Regions from separate parts of the Megasphaera sp. genome, predicted to be linked through region 1. Evidence: riboswitches for the same ligand, from Rfam matches in the RefSeq annotation. Region 1 holds a riboswitch; each other region holds the start of a gene.
The links. A riboswitch is a leader RNA that binds a small molecule or an ion and turns the genes downstream of it on or off. The one in region 1 is predicted to bind ZMP and ZTP.
Positions count from the first base shown of each region.

Region 2: it holds a riboswitch for ZMP and ZTP, as region 1 does, so the genes downstream of both, ACFWUB_RS10940 (formate--tetrahydrofolate ligase) here and ACFWUB_RS06225 (OFA family MFS transporter) in region 1, are expected to answer to the same signal.
Region 3: it holds a riboswitch for ZMP and ZTP, as region 1 does, so the genes downstream of both, ACFWUB_RS09005 (phosphoribosylaminoimidazolecarboxamide formyltransferase) here and ACFWUB_RS06225 (OFA family MFS transporter) in region 1, are expected to answer to the same signal.

Region 1 is NZ_CP181255.1:1,297,542-1,305,549, reverse strand. It holds gene ACFWUB_RS06230 (DeoR/GlpR family DNA-binding transcription regulator) at 1-740, opposite strand, end outside; gene ACFWUB_RS06225 (OFA family MFS transporter) at 1,413-2,651, opposite strand; ZMP/ZTP riboswitch at 2,726-2,810, opposite strand; gene ACFWUB_RS06220 (D-alanyl-D-alanine carboxypeptidase family protein) at 2,869-4,014, opposite strand; gene rsmG (16S rRNA (guanine(527)-N(7))-methyltransferase RsmG) at 4,032-4,742, opposite strand; gene mnmG (tRNA uridine-5-carboxymethylaminomethyl(34) synthesis enzyme MnmG) at 4,729-6,618, opposite strand; gene mnmE (tRNA uridine-5-carboxymethylaminomethyl(34) synthesis GTPase MnmE) at 6,631-8,007, opposite strand.
Region 2 is NZ_CP181255.1:2,304,502-2,312,509, reverse strand. It holds gene ACFWUB_RS10960 (RNA-guided endonuclease InsQ/TnpB family protein) at 1-449, opposite strand, end outside; gene ACFWUB_RS10955 (hypothetical protein) at 618-1,163, opposite strand; gene ACFWUB_RS10950 (site-2 protease family protein) at 1,177-1,803, opposite strand; gene ACFWUB_RS10945 (cyclodeaminase/cyclohydrolase family protein) at 1,967-2,587, opposite strand; gene ACFWUB_RS10940 (formate--tetrahydrofolate ligase) at 2,589-4,268, opposite strand; ZMP/ZTP riboswitch at 4,321-4,398, opposite strand; gene ACFWUB_RS10935 (phosphomannomutase/phosphoglucomutase) at 4,452-5,960, opposite strand; gene ACFWUB_RS10930 (transketolase family protein) at 6,024-6,944, opposite strand; gene ACFWUB_RS10925 (transketolase) at 6,944-7,762, opposite strand.
Region 3 is NZ_CP181255.1:1,875,481-1,883,488, forward strand. It holds gene ACFWUB_RS08990 (Asp23/Gls24 family envelope stress response protein) at 1-595, shown strand, start outside; gene ACFWUB_RS08995 (hypothetical protein) at 592-2,070, opposite strand; gene ACFWUB_RS09000 (acyl CoA:acetate/3-ketoacid CoA transferase) at 2,316-3,866, shown strand; ZMP/ZTP riboswitch at 4,062-4,139, shown strand; gene ACFWUB_RS09005 (phosphoribosylaminoimidazolecarboxamide formyltransferase) at 4,193-5,368, shown strand; gene ACFWUB_RS09010 (molybdopterin-containing oxidoreductase family protein) at 5,649-7,640, shown strand; gene ylxM (YlxM family DNA-binding protein) at 7,839-8,008, shown strand, end outside.

The DNA.
Region 1 (8,008 bases):
ATCTGCTGATAAGGCCGGTAATCGACGTGTTCTTCATCTTTGGCCGTAATCAGCGTAACCATTGATAAGTCTGCAAATGTAATGTGCGAAGATAAACCGAATTTACTGGAATCGGCCAGGACGAAGCGGTCTAGGCACTGGCCTACGGCAGCGCGCTTACAGACAGCTTCTTCATCATCCGGCGTCGTACATCCGGAATGGGGAGCGATTCCATTGGCTCCGAAGAAGCCCTTGGTGAAATGATAGCGGCCGATCATATCCCGCATATCACTGCCGACAATGGCTTCCGTATCGCCTTTGACCCGTCCGGGCAGGATGTAGACGCGGCTGCCGCTGCGCCCCAATTTCTGGGCCAGCGGGATGCTGTTGGTCACGAAGGTCGCTTCAGATTCGGCCAGGAAATCGGCCATCTGTTCCGTCGTCGAACCGGCGTCGAGATAGACGAAGTCATCCTTCTTGATCAGGCTGGCTGCATACTGGGCGATGCGGCGTTTATCGCTCATATGAATGGAATACTTGTCCTGCAGATTTTCCATATCCGCTTCATATGAAGAATCATCGCGCAGCGTCGTGGCGCCGCCATGGACACGGCGCAGGCGGCCTTCCCGGTCCAGCGTGAGTAAATCCCGACGGACCGTCGATTCGGAAATGTTCAGAAAACTTACTAAGTCCTGAACCGAAACGGCACCACTCGTATTGACAAGACGCATGATCTTTTCATGTCTTTCTTCTGTCAACATCGTATCACTTCCCTTTTTATCCTCCTTTGGCCTCATTATACCGTTATATTCAATCATTTTCAATCAAATTCATTCATTATAATCAAAAAGCAATCATTTTCGTTCATCTATGCGTCCGGCTCATTAAGTGATTTTATTCACATATGTAGGGGCTCGCACGTGGCGAGCCCGCAGTCCGCCGCGACATCACAGATGTCGCTGTAGGGGCCGTCCCAAAGGGCGGCCCGTTGTGGGAATCCCGTGAAATGCTGTTCGTCGATATCATTATTCGCAGTTCACAGGTCACAAAACCATTTCTCATAGACCAGTTGAGTATATCTCCCATTGTTCACAACGGGACGCCCAAGGCTCCCTTTATAGGGGAGCTGGCCGCCGAAGGCGGTCTGAGAGGTTAAAGAGCGTCCCCTACGCACAAGGCCATAGGCCGTGAATGATTTGCCGTTAATCCATAACGGTTCTGCCATAACATCGCCTATGGTAATGCGTTCATCGTTTGTCGTAAATCCATAACATCGCCTGGCTGCGATTCGTTCATCGTTCGTCGTCATCGAAAAAAAAGCTGCCGCATAGCGACAGCTTTTTTCGTTGTAGGGGCGACCCGTGGGGCGCCCGCGTGCGGCCCCCTACGACGAACGACCTACGATAAACGATCATCAGGCCTACGATGAACGATCATCCCCGTGCTTCTGCGACGCGGGCGATGCCGTGGCGGGTGCGGTATTTGAGGAAGAGCATTAGGGCCAGGGCGACGGTGAAGGCGCCGACGAAGAAGTACAAGGTGACGGCATAACTATTGGTATTTTCTTTGATGAGCGACAGGACCAGGGGGCCGGCAACGCCGGCAGCGCCCCAGGCCGTGAGGATGCGGCCGTGGATGGCACTGAGGTATTTCGTGCCGAAGAGGTCGCTGAGGTAGGCCGGCATGCACGAGAAGCCGCCGCCATAGCAGGAAATGATGAGCAGGACCAGGACCTGGAAACTGAAGGCGCCCGTAACGCCAGCCAGCTGCCAGAAGGCCAGGATTTCAATGACAAAGAAGAGGACATACGTAGCCGAGCGGCCGATGTAGTCGGATATGGTCGCCCAGGCAATGCGGCCGGCGCCGTTCATGAGGCCGATGAAGCCGACCATGGAAGCCGCTGCCATAGGCGACATGCCGACGACATCCTGTGCCATGGGCGAAGCGACGGACAGCAGGGCGATACCGCAGGTGATGTTGGTGAAGAAGAGCCACCAGATGGCGTAGAACTGCCAGGTCTTCATGGCCCGGCGGACGGTGAACTGCGGCTGGGCGTCGGCGTATTCGACGGAAGATTCTTTTTCGGCCTTGGCCGGAACGTCTCCGGCTGCCGGCGGAGCCAGGTAGAGCGACGAAGCCGTCATGACGACCATATAGACGCAGCCGAGGATGATGAAGTTAGCGACTAAGCCAAAATGCTGGACCAGCAGCTGAATGGCCGGACCGGCGATGAGGCTGGCAAAACCGAAGCCCATGATAGCCAGGCCCGTAGCAAAGCCCCGATTTTCCGGGAACCATTTGACCAGTGTCGATACGGGCGTGATATAGCCCGTCCCCAGGCCGACGCCGCCGATGACGCCGTAAAAAGCGTAGAGCATGGGCAGGCTTTGGGCATAGAGAGCCGCTGCCGTGCCGAACATGGCCGTGGCGAAGCAGGTCATGGATAAGAGGCCGGACTTGCGGGGACCGATTTTCTGGACGAAACTGCCCAAAAAGCCGGCCGACAGGCCGAGGAAGAGGATGGCCAGGGAAAAGGTCCACGTCGTTTCCTTGAGGGTGAAGCCCATAGATTCCATGATGGGCTTGGTGAGGACGCTCCAGGCGTAGACACTGCCGATACAGAGGTGGAGCCCCATGGCAGACAGGGCGATGAGCCAGCGATTTCGTTTCATTTAGACAACACTCCTTGTGAGGAGCCAGACTGGCGAAAAAAAATACCGGCCGCCTGGCTCAAGAATATGTAGCATACTCTTGCCCAGACGGTCGGCATGAAAATCTCCGTACAGTTCATGTGGTTACTCCACTTGATTCCGTCAGTCCTGTACGAATCTGCTGATGTGCTTATTATACGAATATGGACGGTGATTGTCAATATCCCTTTTTTAACTTTTAAGCAGCCGGCGAGAAGGGAACGTAAGGCTGGCTGGAAACAGCCGGCTTACTGGTCTTCGCCGTATCAGCTTTGGCAGCGGTTTTCGCAGTCGTCTTGGCTGCCGTTTTAGCAGCTGTTTCCGTTGCGGTCTTTACCGTTGTAGCTGTTTTGACAGGCGCTTTGGCCGCAGCCGTGGAAGCGGCAGCCGTAGCGGCTTCCTGCTTCTGCTGCGATGCCAGTTCAGCAGCCTGGGCCTTTTTTTCCCTGATATCCGACAATGTCTGGCCTGCCGGTGCCTGACGCAGGATATAGACGTTTTCTGCCGGTTCGACCGGTTTCAGGACGGAAAAACCATAGGCCATCAATTTCTGGGCATCGCCGAAGCGGTCGTCCGAGTTCATGATGGAAGCGATGACCGTCCGGCCATCCTGGGTAGCCGAAGCGACCAGGCAGGGACCGCCGGCGTTGGTCGTGCCGGTCTTGATGCCGTTGGCACCGGGGAAGCCGCTGGTCAGGAAATAGTTCGTCGTCGTGCAGTGCTTGGACCCGCCGTTGATATAGGGCATGTCGTATTCACTGTGGCTGACCATGTCGCGGAATTCCGGCATTTTCATGCCATAAGCGGCAATCGTCGCCATATCGCGGGCCGTCGAATAGTGATCGCTGTCCGGCAGGCCATGGGGATTGGCGAAATGGGTATTCGTGCAGCCCAGGGCGGCTGCTTTTTCATTCATCTTGGCGACGAAATCGGCCTGGGTCGGCGTAACCGTTTCAGCTACGGCAACGGCCGCATCACAGCCGGATACGGTCATCATGCCGGTCAGGGCATGGCGCAGGGTAATCTGGTCGCCAGGATCGATGCCCAGAACAGACGCATCGCTTTCGATGTTGTAGACGTCATTGGTGATGTTGAGGGGCTGGTCCATTTTGCCCTGGGCCTTGCCCAATTCGACGCCGAGAATACCGGTCATGATTTTCGTCGTACTGCCCGGATAGGCCCGGTCGTCGGCATTTTTCGCATAGAGCGTGTCACCCGTATCGGCATCCATGACATAGGCGGCATGAGCGCTGATTTCAGGTGGCTGCGGCGTATCGGCAAAGACGGCGGCCGACACAGTCAGGCAGGCGGCTGCAGCCAGACAGAAGATTCTTTTCAAAGACATAGCATACACTTCTTTCTCTATAAGGGATTTTTCGCAGCCATCTTGGGCTTGCGGGGATACTTTTTGGGGCTTTCCTTCACTTTCTCGATGTAAAGGACGGCGCGGACGTCATCGAGTCCCGGCAGGTGAACAGGTCGGACTTCGGCGATTTTGCCGCCCAGGATCTGCAAGGCTTTTTCGCCTTCTGCCAGTTCGTCTTCATACTGGGCCCCTTTGAGGGAAATGAAATAGCCTCCGGTCTTCACGTAGGGCAGGGCCCATTCGGCCAATATGTTCAGGCGGGCGACGGCCCGGCTGGTGACGATATCGAAAGCGCTGCGGTATTCCAGCTTATGGGCCATTTCTTCGGCCCGGCCGTGGAGGAACGACGCCGTCAGTCCTATATCGCGGACCGTGTTTTCCAGGAAGGTCAGGCGCTTTTGCAGGGAATCGAAGAAGGTCACGTTCAAGTCCGGCCGGTAGATGAGCAGGGGCAGGCCGGGGAATCCGGCGCCAGTCCCCAAATCGAGGACACGAGCGCCTTCTTTGAAATAAGCCGGGTCATAACAGGACAGGCTGTCGGCCATGTGCTTGATGGCGACGCCTTTCGGGTCGGTAATGGCCGTCAGGTTCATGACTTTATTCGTTTCCACCAGTCTTTCATTAAAAGCGCAGAACTGGGAAAGCTGCCCGTCTGTCACGGTAAGGCCCATGGCCTTCAGGGCCTGTTCTAATTCACTGCGAAACATGATTTTTTTCCTCCCGGCTGTGCTGTTCCAGTACGATGAGCAAGGCCGTGATATCCGCCGGGGACACACCGGAAATACGGCTGGCCTGGCCTAAGGACAAGGGCCGGATTTCATCGAGTTTCTGCCGGGCTTCGGCCGACAGGGTGTCGATATCGGTATAGACGATATCGGCGGGCATCTTCTTCTGTTCCAGGCGGTTCATCTTTTTGACTTGTTCCATCTGGCGGCTGATATAGCCTTCGTACTTGATCATGATTTCGATTTCTTCTTCCACGTCGGCAGCCAGTTCCGGCAGGTCGAAGACCGTCCGCAGGGCCTCGTAGTCGACATCGTTGCGGCGCAGGAGGTCGTAGGCCGTGATGGCCGTGTGGATGGGTGCCGTGCCCAGGCGTTCCAATTTTTCCAGATTGGCCTTGGACGGCGTGACGGAAATGGCCTGGAGGGCGGCGATGCCTTCTTCGATGGCTTTTTTCTTGGCCGTGAAGCGGTCATACCGTTCCTGCGTGACCAGGCCCAGGTCATAGCCTTTCTGGGTTAGGCGCAGGTCGGCATTGTCCTGACGCAGGATGAGGCGGTATTCGCTGCGGCTGGTCATGATGCGGTACGGTTCATTCGTCCCCTTTGTGACCAAATCGTCGATGAGGACGCCGATATAGGCTTCGGAGCGGGTTAGGATGAACGGTTCTCTGCCCTGGACCTTCAAGGCCGCGTTGATGCCGGCCATGAGACCCTGGGCAGCGGCTTCTTCGTAACCGCTGGTCCCGTTGGCCTGGCCTGCCGAGAAGAGGCCGGAAATCTTCTTCGTTTCCAGCCACGGCGTGAGCTGCGTCGGGTCCAGGCAGTCATATTCGATGGCATAGCCCGGGCGCATGATTTTGACGTCTTCCAGGCCCGGGATGGTACGCAGGAAGGCGTACTGGACGTCGGCAGGCATACTGGTGCTCATGCCCTGGACGTACATTTCTTCCGTCGATTCCCCTTCCGGTTCGATGAAGAGCTGATGCCGCTTCTTATCGGCAAAGCGGACGATTTTCGATTCGATGGACGGGCAGTAGCGCGGCCCGATGCCGGTGATGATGCCATTGCACATGGGAGCCCGGTCGAGGTTGTCGCGGATGATCTTATGCGTTTCTTCGTTGGTAAAGGTCAGCCAGCAACATTCTTTGTTGCGGTCTTTCCGTTCCGACAGGAAGGAAAAGGCATGACCGTCTTTGTCGCCTTCCTGCTTGGCCATTTCATCGGTCCGCAGGGTACGGCGGTCGACGCGGGCCGGCGTACCGGTCTTGAAGCGCATAAGCTTGAGGCCGGCCTTGACCAGGGACCCCGACAAATCTTCAGCCGAGCGCTGGCCGATAGGGCCGCCGGAATAGGTACAGGTGCCGATGATGATTTTCCCTTTGAGGTAGGTCCCCGTCGCCAGGATGACGCACTTGGCTTTATAAACTTCATCCAGTTCCGTCCGGACACCGGTGACGGCGCCGTCTTCGACGAGAAGGTCTGTGATCATGAGCTGCTTGACATCGAGGTGGTCCTGGTTTTCCAGGGTCTTGGTCATGGCCATCTGGTACATCTTCTTATCGGACTGGGCCCGGAGAGAATAGACGGCCGGTCCTTTGCCGGTGTTGAGCATGCGCATCTGGAGGCACGTCTTATCCGTATTGATGCCCATTTCACCGCCCAGGGCGTCGATTTCCCGGACGAGATGGCTCTTCCCCGGTCCGCCGATAGCGGGATTGCAGGGCATGAGGGCAATATTATCTAAGTTCAGCGTCGCCATCAGGGTCTTGGCGCCCAGGCGGGCACTGGCCAGGGCCGCTTCACAGCCGGCATGGCCGGCACCGATGACGATGACATCGTATGTATCGACTACAAACATGGTTACACCCCTTTATTTACCTAAACAGAATCGGCTGAATATTTCTTCGACCATATCGTCGTGGACCGTATCGCCCGTGATCGAGCCCAAAAGCTCCCAGGCTTCGCGCAGGTCGACGACGGCACAGTCGACGGGCATACCGGCTTCGATGGAATCGAGGGCCCGCTGCAGGGCTTGCCGGCTCTGGCGCACCAGTTCGATATGGCGCGTATTGGTGAGCAGGGCACTGCCTGCCGTATCGGCATGGGACAGGGCCAGGGACAACAATTTATCTTTTAGGGAATCCAGGCCGTCACCCGTACCAGCCGACAAGGAGAGAACGGGATGACCATAGCCTGCCAAATCTTTTTCCGTAACGACTGGCATTAAATCGGTCTTGTTGAGGACGACCAGGACATTCTTATCCTTCGTGTCTTCCAGGATGGCCTTATCTTCATCGGACAAGGACCGGGACCGGTCGATGACGACCAGGATAATATCGGCTTTGTCCATATAGGCCTTGGCCTTGGTGACGCCTATCTTTTCGACGGTATCGTCTGTTTCCCGGATACCTGCCGTATCGACGAGGCAGACCGGGACACCTTTGAGGGAAATCCATTCTTCCAGGACATCCCGCGTCGTCCCCGGCACATCGGTGACGATGGCCCGGTCTTCCTGGAGCAGGCGGTTGAGCAGGCTCGATTTGCCAGCGTTCGGCGTACCGGCAATGGCGGCCATGACGCCGTCGCGGATGATGCGGCCGTCGTGAGAAGCCTCCAGCATATCGTCCAGGGCCGTCAGCTGTTTGCGGATAGCTCCGGCTACATCGGGGACGGTGATATCTTCCAAGTCTTCTTCAGGATAATCGATGGTGACTTCCAGGCGGGTAATGAAGTCCGTCAAATCATGGCGCATGGCACCGATGACTTTAGACAGCCGCCCTTCAAGCTGATTGACGGCACTGGTCAGGCCCTGGCGGCTCTTGGCCTGGATGACATCCATGACGGCTTCGGCCTGGGCCAGATCGATGCGGCCATTGACGAAGGCACGCTGCGTAAATTCTCCGGGATTGGCCATGCGGGCGCCGTGGGCCAGGACTAGGCCGAGGATTTCTTCCAAGGCCTTGCGGCCGCCGTGGCACTGGATTTCCAGTACGTCTTCCGCCGTATAGGAGTGCGGCCTTTTCATGATGAGCATGAGCACTTCATCGACAGGACGGCCGTCATCGGCAACGATGAAGCCATGCTGGATAGAACGGTCCCGGCGCTGGGCCAGGGGCTTTCCCGAAGGGCTGCGGAAAATGGCATCGCCTACGTCATAGGCATGGCTGCCGCTGATACGGATGACGCCGATGCCGCTTTCCCCCAGGGGGGTGGCAATGGCCGCGATCGTATCGGTCGTATCGTACATA
Region 2 (8,008 bases), 1.0 Mb from region 1:
ATCCGAATCCGATGGCCGTTATGGATTTTCGCATATTTCCGGCTCATCGGCACTGTCAGGAACCCATTCTTGATGTTGATAGCGTTCGTCGACAAGACGAGATGGAACCATCCCCCTTTTTCACGATAGTGCGGCAGGCGGACATCTTTCGACTGATAGTCACCTACCTTGACTTTCTGCAAAAGCCCGAAAAAGGACCGAAAACTGCGGTCGGCTATTTTCAATATCTGCTGGGCTACACCGGCCTGCAACAAGCCATAGTTTTCATTTTCCTTGCAAATGGGGTAATTTTCTTCGTACCGCAAGAATTGATGGGTATCGAAGTAATGCTGCCGAATCGTATAGACCGCTACATTGTACAGGTTATTGCTGTATTGGCACATCTCCCGGAGCATCGTATAGTCTTGTTTCGCCAAGCCACGGATGACATTCGATTGCGTCAAGTACATCTGGGATTCACCTCCTCTGTCATCTTTCATTATACCCTAGCCAAGGTGAAAAGGCTAAGACAGAAAAGACATAGGGGGGATTTTGCAGGCATCGAACCTGCGAAATCCATTGCCATTCATCCCCTACCTAAGAGGAAGGAATCTTCTGGCAAAACTGGGATAAAGAGGTTACTTCAATATCTTGTTATTGTAGCGCCGGATGTAGACGATATATTGCCCTTTCGCGTCTTTCTGGCCGTCAAAGGCGACAGTGATCGACACGTCATCCTGGGTCCATTCGACTTCTTTATCACTCTGTTTGACTGGGAAGTTTTCCATATTGGAATAAATTGTCGCTACCAGGCGGGAATAAATGCTCTTGGCTATCGCCTTGTCAGTCGTCTTAAAGTAATTATCGAAAGCCAGGACCTTGCCCTTGGCCGACGTATCGGCCGAGAAGATTTCGATGCCTTCCGTAACGGATACGTTCTTGACGACCGACGTCCGTTCAGCCCGTTCCGTAAAAGATACCGTGCTGCCGTAGAAAGTCCAGTCGGGCAGGATGGAGAAATTGGCATCGAAATCAGCCCGGGGCATACCGAGATAGACCGTCTGATACGCCGTGAGCGGGCTTTCGGCGATTTCATCGACAGACTGGTTGTAGTCAAAAGCACCGGCCGGGGTCGCCAATGCCGCCCATAACAGGGCTGCTGCCATTAATTTTTTACAGGTCATGAGAATTCCTCCTTTACAGGAATGGCGTCAAGATCAAGCTGAACAAGGCGAAGACCAGACGCTGCAAGGGAATGAGGATATACGTGAAAAAAGGCGTCATCATCAGGGCGATGAGGATGAGGAAGCTGTAGCGTTCGAGGCTGGCCAGCTTATAGTTCCACGACGTCGGCAGGAAACACATGAGGACCCGCGAGCCGTCGAGAGGCGGCAAGGGAATCATGTTGAAGATGGCAAAGTTGACGTTGTACAAGACGATGAGGTGAAGGACCATGGGCAGGGCCGTCGTCGTAAAGAGATGGAGCTTGACAAAGATGACTTCAATGACCAAGGCGACGAAAGCCGTGATCAGGTTGGACACGGGACCAGCCAGGGATACACAGATTTCCCCTTTCCGCCAGTTCCGGAAATTGCCGACTTGGATCGTAACCGGCTTGGCCCAGCCGAACTGGGCGACGAGCAGCATGATCAGGCCGACCGGGTCGATATGAGCCACGGGGTTCAACGTAAGGCGCCCCATCAGACGCGGCGTATCATCGCCCATCCAGTCTGCCACCTGGGCATGGGCGTATTCATGGATGACCATGGCGATGAGCAGGCCGGGAATCCCGGCAATAATAGAAAGTATATTAAAATCGAACATAGAATTCTCCTTTCGTTAATATTTCTATTATACGGTATCTAGGAGAAGATAACAAGATGTGGCTAGGGGCTAGGGATTAGGGGCTAGGGGCTAGGGGTCAGGGGTTAGCCGCTGACTGCTGAGTGCTAAAAAAGGCGCTGTCTTCATGCGACAGCGCCTTTTTTCACCGCTTCCGGTATTCATATTCTACGTTTTGTTCGACGATGGCCGCTTTTTCTTCGATTTCGCGGATTTCGTTGATCATCTTCGTCACGAAGGTTTCATCCTTGATGGATTTCAGGTTGATGCGGACGCTGTAAAAAGCCGAGCGCATGGCTGCCCTGGCGTTCATGGTGGCAATGACGCCGTCCGTGATGACCCAGGCGTTGCCGTAGCGGACGACTTGTTCCGCCAGCTGGAGGAGGACGAAGATGTCCTTGCCCAGTTCAAAGGGCGACAGGGCCGCATCCTTAAAGGCCTGCTGGACCTTGGCCGCCCGGTCCGGCGTATCCTTGGGCAGGCGGACGGCGCGGATGACGCCATCGAAGGCCGCCGCGTCTTCAGCGATGCCGTCGAGGTAACGCTGGCGAAGGCCGTGAGCCTTATCGCGGATGGATACCATGAGTTTCTCGATTTCATCGTAGCCCTTCTTGCCGATGGTCAGGTTGGCGACCATCTCTACGAGCGCTGCTGCCGAAGCAGCGGTCATAGCGGCGATGCCGCCGCCGCCGGGAACGGGTTCCTTGGAAGCCGTGACTTCCAGGAGCCCGTCGAGGGGCATGGATTGGAATTGTGCAAAATCCATCTTAGAACAATCCCGTAATGATGCCATTTTCGTCGATGTCCATGCGGTTGGCAGCCGGTACTTTCGGCAGGCCCGGCATGGTCATGATATTGCTCGTCTGGCAGACGATGAAGCCCGCACCGGTGCAGACGCGGACGTCTTTGACCGTGACCTTGAAGCCCTTCGGTGCCCCCAGGAGCGCCGGGTTATCGGACAGGGAATACTGCGTCTTGGCCACGCAAATCGGCATTTTATCGAGGCCAAAGGCTTCCAGTTCCTTGATCTGTTTCTGAGCGTTGCCTTCAAAGAGGACGCCGTCGCCGCCGTAGACTTTCTTGACGATAGTTTCCAGTTTTTCAGGAATCGAAGCGTTGACGTCGTAGAGCGGTTTGTACGGGGTCTTCGGCTGCTGCAGCAGTTTCAGGACTTTTTCGCCCATTTCGACGCCGCCTTTGCCGCCTTCGGCCCAGCAGTTGTTGAGGGCGACTTCGACGCCGTAATCTTCGCAGAGTTTCCGCAGCGTAGCGATTTCTTCATCTGTATCGCTGATGAATTTATTGATGCCTACGACGACGGGTACGTCGAAGAGGCGCATATTTTCGATGTGTTTGGCCAGGTTGGCAAAGCCCTTCTTCAAGGCTTCGACATTTTCTTCCTGCAAGTTCTTCTTGTCGACGCCACCGTGCATCTTCAGGGCACGGACAGTCGCAACGATGACGACGGCATCGGGTTTGATACCGGCGAAACGGCATTTGATGTCCATGAATTTTTCAGCACCCAGGTCGGCACCGAAACCGGCTTCCGTAACGGCGATATCGCCCATCTTCATAGCCAGTTTGGTTGCGACGACGGAGTTGCAGCCGTGGGCGATGTTGGCGAAGGGACCGCCGTGGACCAAGGCCGGCGTATGTTCGATGGTCTGGACTAAATTCGGCTTGATGGCATCTTTCATGAGGATGGCCATGGCGCCTTCGACGCCGAGCTGACGGGCTTTGACCAGATTGCCGTCCAGGTCATAGGCCACGGTGATGTCGCCCATGCGCTTCTTGAGGTCCATGAGGTCGCTGGCCAGGCAAAGGGCTGCCATGATTTCCGAAGCGACAGTGATCATGAAATGGTCTTCCCGCGGGAAGCCGCAGACTTTGCCGCCCATGCCGACGACGACGTTGCGCAAAGCCCGGTCGTTCATATCCATGACGCGTTTCCAGATGATGCGGCGCACATCGATGCGCAGGGCGTTGCCCTGATGGACATGGTTGTCGATGGCTGCGGCCAAGAGGTTGTTGGCTGCCGTAATGGCGTGCATGTCACCGGTGAAGTGCAGGTTGATATCTTCCATGGGCAGGACCTGGGAATAGCCGCCGCCAGCAGCGCCGCCTTTGATGCCGAAGACCGGTCCCAGGGACGGTTCGCGCAGGGCGACGACAGCCTTATGGCCCATGTAGTTCAGTGCCTGAGCCAGGCCGATAGTGGTCAAGGTCTTGCCTTCGCCAGCCGGTGTCGGCGTGATGGCCGTGACCAGGACCAGTTTCCCGTCTTCATTCTTCGACAGGCGCTTGATGGCGTCAAAAGAAATCTTTGCTTTATATTTTCCGTAGAGTTCCAAGTCATCATCGGTGAGGCCGACTTGTTTTGCAATGGCCGTAATCGGTTCCAATTTCGTCTGCTGTGCAATTTCGATATCGCTCAATACCTTTGCCATAGTAGTTGTCACTCCTGTTCTTTTCTTTGCATAAAAAAAGGCCGCTCCGCTGGAAGGTTGCCCAGACGGTCGGCTTCAAGAAATCATGCTCCCCGTGGTAACTCCACTTCCGTCAGTCACATGATTATGGCTTCATTATACAAAAAAAGAACCCTCTGGTCAAGGGTTCTTTTTCAGGACATCTTACTGGATCACGCTGGTATCGAGGTGTTCAAAGCCCGTGAGCAGGCCTTTCACCTGATTGGCGATCTGCTGGCAGCCGCCTTTTTCCCTGCTTTCGATGTTCAGCGGCATGTTCGGGTCGTGGAGGGACATGCGCAGCAGGGCCCAGCCGTTAGGGAATACGAGGCGCACGCCTTCATAGGACGGCTTGGCGATGGCAAGACCCGCTTGAGCAGCCCGTTCTTCAAACTGTTTAAGTACGTCAGCGCCGTAGGCCTGGACGTCGTCTGTGCCGGTGATTTTCAGGCGGAATTCGACGCCTTCCGCAGGATGGCCCAATTTGGCAATGAGGTCGCCGAGCTGTTTGCCTTCCTTCTTGGCTTTCGTCGCAGCGATGAGCAGTTTGACGGCCAGGTACGCGCCGTCGTCGAGGTAGTAGTTTTCACTCAGCGCGCCGTGGCCGGATGTTTCAATGGCCAGCGGCGAAACGGTGCCGGCCTTGTTGAGGCGGATACATTCGTCGATGACATTCTTATAGCCCCGCATATAGCGGTGATGGACCAGGTGGAGTTCATCCTGGAGGAACGTCGTCAATTCGTCGGATGTGACCGAGTCGGTGACGATAGTGCTGCCGGGATAATCAGGCGCCAAGATGGCGGCCATCATGGCGATGAGGGCGTTGCGGTTGATTTCTTCCCCATCGGGCAGGACAGCGCTCATGCGGTCCACGTCGGTGTCGAAAATGAGGCCCAAGTCGGCTTTGTTGTCGAGGACGGCCTTGCGGATAGAGGCCATGGCATCGGCATTTTCCGGGTTGGGGATATGGTTGGGGAACATGCCATCCGGTTCGAGGAACTGGCTGCCCGTCGTATCGGCGCCGAGTTCCGCCAGGACCTTAGTGGCAAAGAAACCGCCGCTGCCGTTGCCGGCGTCGACGACGATATGCATCCCTTCCAGAGGACGGTCGTACATGCCGGAGCAGAGGCCGGCACAAATCTTACGGCGCAGGTGCAGGGCGTAGAGGTCGATCAGGTCCAGCGAGGCAATGGCAGCCGACGATACGGCCATGGCCGACGACTGGGAAGCCAGGGTCAGGACTTCTTTGACTTCGCTCTTTTCCAGGCCGCCGTCGACGGTAAAGAATTTCAGACCATTGCGGTTATAGGGCAAATGGCTGGCTGTAATCATGATGGAGCCATCCATGTGGGTATCTTCAAAAATGATGGACATGAACATGGCCGGCGTCGAAGCCAGACCGCAGTCCGTGACGTGGACGCCCTGACCGAGGAGGCCGCCGAATACGGCTTCTTTCATCATGCCCGCCGACACGCGGGAATCGTGGCCGACGGCAATGCGCAGGTCACTCGTCTGTTTATTCAGCTTCTTGGCTAAAAACTTGGCAAATCCAGCGGCAATGCGGTTGACCGCTTCCGGGACCAAGGTGACGTCTTCACCGGGAACGCCGGCGATGGCGACGCCGCGGACGTCACTGCCATTCTGTAATTTCATCATCGCTTCTGTAGTTATCATGTAAGGATGTTTCCTTTCTTCGATTTAGCGGACAGCGTCCGCTGCCTCTTATCATACTGAAAATCAGGCCAAAAGGCAAGCATCGACAATGGCTTCTGCCGTCAGGCCGTACTTTTTCAAGAGGTCTCCGGCCTTGCCGGATTCACCGAAACAATCCTGGATGCCGACGTAAGCCTGGCGCGTCGGACAGCGGCGCGACAAGGTTTCTGCTACGGCGCCGCCCAGGCCGCCGATGACGCTGTGTTCTTCGGCTGTGACGACGAAGCCCGTCTTCCTGGCTGCAGCGACGACCAGGTCTTCGTCGAGCGGTTTGATGGCGGCCATGTCGATGACCATGACCTGACGGCCCCGATTGGCCAGGATATCGGCTGCTTTCAGGGCTTCCTGGACCATGAGGCCCGTGGCGATGACGGCGGCATCACAGCCGTCGCGCAGGACCGTCCCCTTCCCCCACTGGAAGGGACAGCCCGATTGATAGACGTCGTCGACTTTGGCCCGGCCCATGCGCACGTAGACCGGCCCGTCATGAGCGACAGCCGCCCGGATGACAGCTTCCGTTTCGGCGCCGTCAGCCGGACAGACGACGGTCATATTCGGCAGACTGCGCATGATGGCCATGTCTTCAACGGACTGATGGGTCGCCCCGTCTTCGCCGACACTGAGGCCGGCGTGGGTCGCGCAGATCTTGACGTTGAGCTTTGGCAGGCAGATGGAGTTGCGAATCTGTTCAAAGGCCCGACCCGTGCCGAAGACAGCAAAGGTACTGGCCAGGGGAATCTTGCCGCAAGCGGCGAAGCCCGCTGCCGTGCCCATCATATCCTGTTCCGAAATGCCCATATCGAAATAGCGTTCCGGCGCTACCTTTTTAAAAGCAATCGACCGCGTCGACGAACCGAGGTCGGCGTCGAGGACGACAATCCTTGGATTTTTATACAATTCCGTTTCTAAGAGATGCCCGTAGGCATCGCGCGTTGCCCTTGCCATCAGCCTTCGCCCCCTAATTCACGTAACGCCCGTTCACATTCTTCTTTCGTCGGCGCCTTGCCATGCCAGGACACGGCATTTTCCATGAACGATACGCCTTTGCCCTTGACGGTCTGGGCGATGATGACCGTCGGCTTCCCTTTTGCGGCCTGCGCCTGGTGCAGTGCAGCGCCGATGGCGTCGTAATCGTGGCCGTCGATTTCCAGGGCGTTCCAGCGGAAGGCCCGGAATTTGTCGGCAATGGGCATGACGTCCATAACGTCTTCATTGGACCCGTCGATCTGCAGTCCGTTATGGTCGATGAACAGGGTCAGGTTGTCCAGTTTATACTGAGCTGCCGACATAGCCGCTTCCCAGATCTGGCCTTCTTCGATTTCGCCGTCGCCGGCGATGACGTAGACCCGCCAGTCCGCCCCGTCCAGCTTGGCCGTCATGGCCATGCCGTTGGCAGCCGACAAGCCCTGTCCCAGGGATCCCGTCGTCATGTCGATGCCCGGCGTCGTATTCATGTCGGGATTGCCCTGGAGCATGGCGCCGCACTGGCGCAGGTGCCACAATTCATCTTCCGGGAAAAAGCCCCGTTCGGCCAGCGTCGCATACAGAGCCGGTACGGTATGGCCCTTGGAGAGGACGAAACGGTCCCGGTCCGGCCAGTGAGGCCGCTTGGGATCGATCCGCATGACATCGAAATACAAGACTTGCAGCATATCGACGATGGACAAAGAGCCACCGGGATGACCGGACTGGGCCAGGGTGACCATCTTGACGATATCCTGCCGCACGTGAGCCGCATGACGGCTCAATTCTTTGCTATCCATGAGAAAGCCCCCTTTTGCCTTCCATTATAGCACAAAAGAGGCTGCCCGGCGGCAGCCTCTTTTGTGAGTTTGAAGTTTGCAGTTTGTAGTGGATGGTCATAAACTTGAAACCATCTTCTACAAACTCCGTACTACAAACTATAAAGAGAAATGGGCCTGCATGATGGCAAAAAGCTTCGTGCAACAGTCTCTTTTAAGTGGCTAGTGTTTAGTGGATGGCTTTAGATGTAAATGCCCATTGGCTCT
Region 3 (8,008 bases), 580 kb from region 1:
TCCCGATAAATTGCTCATCCTGGGCACGTCGAAGCACATGATACACCGCATCTGTGAGTCCCTGCACCTGCCGGAAGCGTCGCAGTTCATCCGCATCGAAGATGTGTCGTGCCCGTCGGAAATCGCCAAGGCCCGGGCCATCCGCATCAAAGAGGGCAAGCACATCATCCCCGTGCCGACGATGGAACTGAAGCCCCATTTCCAGGGCTATCTCCTGGACCCGATCCGTTCCTTCTTCTATGGCCGCAACGGCAAGAAGATATCGCCTTTTGAACGGTCCGTCGTCCGGCCCGTCTTCAGTTATTACGGGAAACTGACCTTTTCCAACGACGTCTTGGAAGCCCTGGTGCGCCATGCCCTGGCCAAGAACGACGGCGTCACCAAGATCAACCGCCTGCGGGTGGCCATCAATTACAACTCGACGCGCAATGGCCTGGCCATCATCCTGTCCCTGACCATCGCCTATGGCCAGAACATCAAGAAGCTCATGAGCCGTATCCGCCGGGACATCCAGCAGGAAGTGGAATACACGACGGGCATGTCCGTCGAGATCCTCAAAATCACGGTCCGCAGCATTTCCCAGCCTGAAGACTAGGCGTCGCCGTTTTCTTCGGTCAGGACCATCATGAGCGGCGTAATCAGGCCCCGCAGGGCGTCGACATTTTCCGCCGAGAAGCCCTTGTACTGAGGAGAATGGCTCAGGCCGTCGAAGAAATCATGCATACAGCCGATGAGCTGGGAATTATTGAGCAAGTAAATGGGCTTGGTCTGGGGCAATATGTGGTGCGTGTTCTTTTTGAAGAAAGCTGACGTGTGATTGCCGTAAAAAGCGAGATTAGAAAAATTCGTATAACTGCTTTCTCCCGATGCCGGGAGGAGAATCCCGTAAGTAATGGCCGGGTTCTGCTTCATCTTTTCGACGATGAGGTTGAGCTGGGCCTTTCTTTCGTCTGGCGTCATCTGGTAGTTCATGTCGGTCAGGTAGAAGCAGCCCGTTTCCAGGTAGCGGATGATGGAATTCTTGGGCATGATGATTTTCATGCGCCCCTGTTCGATGATGCGGTACCAGATGTACTGGATGCGCCGGACCCATTCTTTGGTGGCATTGGGATATTTTCCTTCGTCGATGAGTTGGCACAGCGACGTATAGACTTCGTCGGGGAGGAGGAATTCCAGGCCGTTGGTCAGGAAGAAGAGGTAGTTGTTGGATGTAAAGAAGATGTCGCGGTAGCCGAATTTTTCCATGCCCAGGGACTGGCGGGGCTCCATGAGGACGGGCTGGACCATCATGTAGGCGCAGCACTTCTTATAGATTTCCCGGACCTGGGCCGGGTCGGTGATGGTCAGGCACATGTCGATGTAGTCGTCGCCGTCGACGTAGTAGAGGTAGGCAAAGGCGTCTTTGAGGACGATGATGTTGCGGTACGATTCGTGGTCGATTTCGTGCATGGTGAAATTATAGGTCAATAAGTGGTCCAGACACTGATAGAGGCTGCTGGCGGCCTGGGGCATATGATCGGCAAAGACGTCCATCTTCAGGCCTAAGTGGACGTCGCAGGACCAGCGGTCGTTGTGACATTCTTCCAGGAGCTGCCAGATGCCGTTCTGGTCGAGGACGTGGAACTGGCCGGTCATGACCAGCATTCCCTGGGACTGGAGGCCTTCCAGGTATTGGTGGAGCAGCTGGCACAGGGCCGTGTGGCAGTCAGCGCGGCCGGCGTAGAAATGGATGGCCTGGTCGCGGCTTTCACTTTTCCCCTTCCTGGTCTGGGCCTGGCGGTAGGCACGGCTTAGCAGGTCGTAGAGATGGAAGGCCAGATCCTGGCCGTCGTCGGCAAAGGAGAAGATGCGCTTCAGGTCCCCTTCCTGGTGCTGTTTCTGGGCCGTGTTGGCAAAGAAGCGGGCCATGTCCTCGTGGATGCGGTCGGCATGGCGTGAAGCCGGCAGGCGGGCGCCGTTGACCCATTTGCTGATGTAGGACATGTCGTAGTCGATGGCCTGGGATAAGGTCGTATATTTCGTCTCTGTATATTGCAGCAGCTGCTTGAGGACTTCTGCATAAGGATTCATGAACAGGACTCCCTTGATGATAGATTTGAATACGTGTATATTCCTTATATTCATTATATAGCCTGGCCAGGACACCTTCAAGGAAAGGCCTTGTCATATTTGTCATCTTTGAGGCAAGTTTTTCATCTTTTGTCACGGCTTTGTGCGTATTTTTCAAGGGCAAAAGGGGCTATACTAAAGCCAGAAGATGAGAAGAAAAAGAGCTCATCGAAGACAAGTAAGGAATCTATAAGGAGGAAGTCATCATGGCAAAACTGATTACAGCAGAAAATGCAGCATCGCTTATTAAAGATCGTTCGACTATCGCCGTTTGTGGTTTTGCACAGTGTGCATTGCCGGAAGAAGTATTGCAGGCCCTGGAAGACCGCTTTACCAAGACCGGATATCCGCAGCAGCTGACACTGGTCCATACGGCCGGCATCGGTGACGGTGTGAGCAAGGGTGCCAGCCATTTCGCCCACGAAGGCATGCTGAAACGGGTTATTGCCGGTCATTACAACCTGGCTCCCAAACTGGGGAAACTGGTCATGGACAATAAGGTCGAAGGCTACAACCTGCCGCAGGGCACGATGGCCCAGTGGTTCCGCAGCATTGCCGGCCGCAAACCGGGCCTGTTTACCCGTGTCGGCCTCAATACCTTCGTCGACCCCCGCATCGAAGGCGGGAAATTGAACAGCATCACTAAGGAAGACCTGGTAGAAGTCAAGGAACTGGACGGCGAAGAATATCTCTGGTACAAACCGTTCCCCATCGACGTCGCTATCGTCCACGGGACCTGCGCCGACTTGAATGGCAACGTATCGACGGATAATGAAGAAGTCCGCATGGAACTCCTGCCCATGGCCCTGGCAGCCAAAGCCAGTGGCGGCATGGTCATCGTCCAGGTCGAAACGCTGGCCGAAAACCGGACGATTCCGCCGAAACACGTCGTCCTGCCGGGCATCGACGTCGACTACATCGTCTTGTCCAAGGTCCGTCAGGTCCAGAACCCGGCTTATACCGGTGAAATGCGTATGCCTTTGTCCCAGATTCCGCCGATGGAACTCAATGCCCGCAAGGTTATCGCCCGTCGGGCTGCGATGGAACTCGTTCCCAACGCCGTCGTCAACCTGGGCATCGGGATTCCTGAAGGTGTTTCCAGCGTAGCTAACGAAGAAGGTATCGGCGACCAGCTGACCCTGACCGTCGAAGCCGGGCCTATCGGCGGCGTACCGGCCAGCGGCGCGGACTTTGGCGGTTCGGCCAACGCCGATGCCATCGTCGACCATCCGTATCAGTTCGACTTTTACGATGGCGGTGGCTTGGATATGGCTTTCCTGGGCATGGCAGAATGTAACGCCAAAGGCGACGTCAACGTCAGCAAGTTCAAAGACCGCATCGCCGGCTGCGGCGGCTTCATCAACATCACCCAGAATACGCATAAAGTCGTCTTCTGCGGCACCTTTACGGCCAAGGGCCTGCGCGAAGAAATCCGGGACGGCAAACTGGTCATCACCCATGAAGGGGCTGTCCAGAAATTCATCGATAAGGTCGGCCAGATTACCTTCAGTGCTGAATATGCCCATAAACACAACCAGCAGGTCATGTTCATCACCGAACGCTGTGTCTTCGTCCTCACCGATAAGGGCTTAGTCCTCACGGAAATCGCACCGGGCGTGGATCTGCAAAAGGACATCCTCGACCAGATGGAATTCGTACCGCACATCGCCGAAAATCTGAAGACCATGGACGAACGCCTCTTCCGCGATGAACCCATAGGCCTGGCCCAGGACATCTTTGAACAACAGGCGGGTTAGTGGATAGTGGCACTGTAGGGGGCGCACGTGGGCGCCCCGTTCGGAATTTGGATGTTTCTCCCAGTAAACCGAATGGGAAATGGAAATCACATCATCCTGGAGCGGACGCCCCACGTGGCGCCCCTACAGAAAAAGGGACCGTCCGAAGGGCGGTCCTTTTTCTTGACATCTCCCGTCTGCGGACGGTATAATAAATCTGAAACATGTGACTGACGGAAGTGGAGTTACCACGGGGAGCATGATTCGTACGAGCCGACCGTCTGGGCGAAACGTTCCAGAAGTGTCGGTATTTTTTATTTTTGCTTAACTATTCAGGAGGAATCACCATGAAAGAACTGCAATTAAAATACGGCTGCAATCCCAACCAGTCGTCGGCCCGGGTTTATATGAAAGATGGCAGCGACCTGCCCTTTACGGTCCTCAACGGCCGTCCCGGTTATATTAATTTGCTCGACGCCTTCAACAGCTATCAGCTGGTCAAAGAATTGAAAGAAGCGACAGGCCTTCCGGCAGCGGCTTCCTTCAAGCACGTCAGCCCGGCTGGGGCCGCCGTCGCTACGGACATGAGTGATACCCTGAAAAAGATATACTGGGTCGACGATTTGAAATTGTCCCCCCTGGCTTCGGCCTATGCCTGCGCCCGCGGTGCTGACCGCATGAGCTCGTACGGCGATTTCGTCGCTCTGTCTGACGTCTGCGATGTCGAAACGGCAACGCTCCTCAAGCGGGAAGTCTCGGACGGCGTCATCGCTCCGGGCTACAGCGACGAAGCCTTGGCTATTTTGAAGACCAAGAAGAAGGGGAATTACTGCGTCCTCCAGATAAACCCGGACTACAAGCCGCGCCTTGTCGAATCGAAGGAAGTCTATGGCGTCACTTTTGAACAGGAACGCAATGAAGCCAAGATTACGACGGACCTCTTCAAAAATGTCCCGACGAAGAACAAGAATATCCCGGCAGCAGCTCAGCGCGATTTGATGATCGCCCTCATCACTTTGAAATATACCCAGTCCAATTCGGTCTGCTACGTCAAAGACGGCATGACCATCGGCGTCGGCGCTGGCCAGCAGTCCCGCGTCCACTGCACGCGCCTGGCTGGCAACAAGGCCGATATCTGGTGGCTCCGCCAGAACCCGAAAGTCCTGAACCTGCCTTTCCGCGACGATGTCCGCCGTCCGAACCGCGACAACGCTATCGACGTCTACATCTCCGATGACTACGAAGACGTCCTGGCCGACGGCATCTGGCAGGACTTGTTCACGGAAAAACCGGAACCGCTCACACGGGAAGAAAAGAAAGCCTGGATCGCCCAGCTCCACGGCGTAGCCCTGGGCAGCGATGCCTTCTTCCCCTTTGGCGACAACATTGAACGGGCCCATCGCAGCGGCGTCGACTACATCGCCCAGGCCGGCGGCTCCATCCGCGACGACAATGTCATCGAAACGTGCGATAAATACAACATCGCCATGGCCATGACCGGCCTGCGCCTGTTCCATCATTAAGGCTTCCCCTGGGAAGAAGAAGGACCGCTCGCGGGGTTCCTATGCTCTATAGTTTGTAGGGGCCACGTGGGAGACCTGTTAGGAATTTGGATGATTCTTCTAGCAAACGGGTCGGGAAATCGTACCTATCCCAGAGCGGGCGCCCCACGTGGCGCCCCTACAAGAAAAGGCGCTGTCGCACGAAGGGTTATGCCATCTGCTAACTGCTAACCCCTAACTGCTTAAAAGGAGCTGTCGCGATGCGACAGCTCCTTTTTTCCACGAAACAAGAGGTGATACCATGAAAACCTGTACATCTGTCTGTCCGTATGACTGCCCCGATGCCTGCGGGCTCGTCGTGACGGTCGACGGCGGCCGCGTCGTATCCGTTGCCGGCGACAAGTCCCATCCCTTTACGCGCGGGACGTTGTGCCCGAAGATGGCCCATTATGAGCGGACCGTCCATTCGCCGCGCCGCCTGACGACGCCGCTGAAGCGGATTGGCCCCAAGGGAAGCGGCCAGTTCGCGCCCATTTCCTGGGACCAGGCCCTGGCAGAAATAGCCGGGACCTGGAAGGGCATCATCGCCGAAGCCGGTGCCGAAGCCATCCTGCCCTATTCTTATGCCGGTACCATGGGCATCGTCCAGCACGACGCCCTGCACGGCCTGTTCTATCGTTTGGGTGCTTCGGAACTGGACCGGACCATCTGCGCTCCGGCCAAAGGGCGGGGCTTCAAGGACGTCATGGGCAATACCATGCCGACGGCGCCGCAGGCAGCCCAGGACAGCGACTGCATCTTCCTCTGGAGCATCCATATGCTGGCCACGAATATCCACTTCCACCACGACGTCGAAGCGGCCCGGGCCAAAGGGGCCGTCGTCTGGTGTATCGATGCCTATCGCAACAAGACGGCCGACCTGGCCGACCACTTCATCGCCGTCCGCCCCGGTACGGATGGAGCCCTGGCCCTGGGCATGATGCATGTCCTCGACCGTGACGGCCTGGCTGACGAAGCCTTCCTGGACCGGAACGTCCTCGGCTGGGAGGACTTGAAAAAGAACGTCCTGTCCAAGTATACGCCGGAAAAAACGCAGGGCATCACCTGCGTGCCGGCCGACGTCATCGTCGAATTGGCCCACGCCTACGGCCGGGCCCGGGCGCCGTTCATCCGCCTCGGCAGCGGCCAGTCCCGCTATCGCAACGGCGCCATGACGACGCGCCTCATCACCTGCCTGCCGGCTGTCGTCGGCGCCTGGGGGAAGCAGGGAGCCGGCCTCTTGACTTCGGCGTCGGCGTCGAAAGCCTATGATAAAGAAATCGTCACCCATTCCGATTGGAAACAGCCTGGCAAGCGCGTCGTCAACATGTGCTGCCTGGGCCAGGCACTGACGGGTGACGACCGCATCCGCAGCCTCTTCGTCTATTCGTCCAATCCGGCCTGCACGGCGCCGGACCAGAACCAGGTCCTGAAGGGCCTCTGTCGGGACGATTTATTTACCGTCGTCCACGAACGCTTTATGACCGATACGGCCCGCTATGCCGATATCGTCCTGCCGGCGACGACGTCGCTGGAACCCGACGACGCCTATTATTCCTATGGCAACTACACGATCCAGTGCGGCTATGCGGCCATCCCGCCTGTCGGCCAGAGCCGCTCCAACTGGCGCGTCGCCTGTGACCTGGCCCATGCTATGGGTATAGACGATGATTTCTACGATTGCTCAGAACGGGACCTCGTCGAAGCCCTGGCTGCGTCGACGACGAAATGGCCCCTGCCTGTGGATCAGCAGCGCCTTAGTCAGGGCCTGCCGACGCCGCTGCCCATGCCGGACGATTACCAGACGCGATTTGCCACGCCGTCGGGGAAAATCGAGATATACAACGCGGCCCTGACGCCGGCCCTGCCGGACTATCTGCCCCTTGCAGAAGACGACGGCACGCTGGCTTTCGTCAATGGGCCGGACATGCGCATCCTCGATTCGTCCTTCAATGAACGGGACGAACTGACGGCCAGCCATACAATGGACCTCTTCGTCCATCCCGACGATGCGGCCCGCTATGGCCTGCAGGACGGCCAGACCGTGACCTTGGCCAATGAACGGGGCCAGGCCGATTTCACCGTCGTCATCTCTAAACGGACTGTGCCGGGCCAGGTCGTCAGCGAAGGCGTCTGGTGGCGGGAACGGGTCAAAGGGCAGGGAGCCTCAGTCAACGTCCTCACGTCCCAGCGCCTGACCGACGAAGGCGCCGGCAGCACCTTCTACGACGTCCGCGTATCCATCGTACCGTAATAGTTGGTAGTTTGCAGTTTGTAGTTTTTAGCAGACGGGACTAAATTTAAAGCCATCCACGAGGCACGGCCTGCGACCTGCGACCTGCGGCCCGCCCTTTGGGCGGCCCCTACGAACCCCTGACAAGTAAAAATACTTGACAGATAGGCTGCTTTCCGTTATAATACCAAAGTACGCTGTTTGAAAGGCGGTGAAGCCATGCTTGAAGATGTAGTCCGCAAGGGACGGCTCCTCGATTTGTACGGGCCTTTGCTTACGGAGAAACAACGGCGCTGCATGGAAATGTATTTCGATATGGACCTGTCCCTGAGCGAAATCGGGGAGGAACTGCACATTTCCCGCCAAGGTGCCTATGATATGCTCAAGCG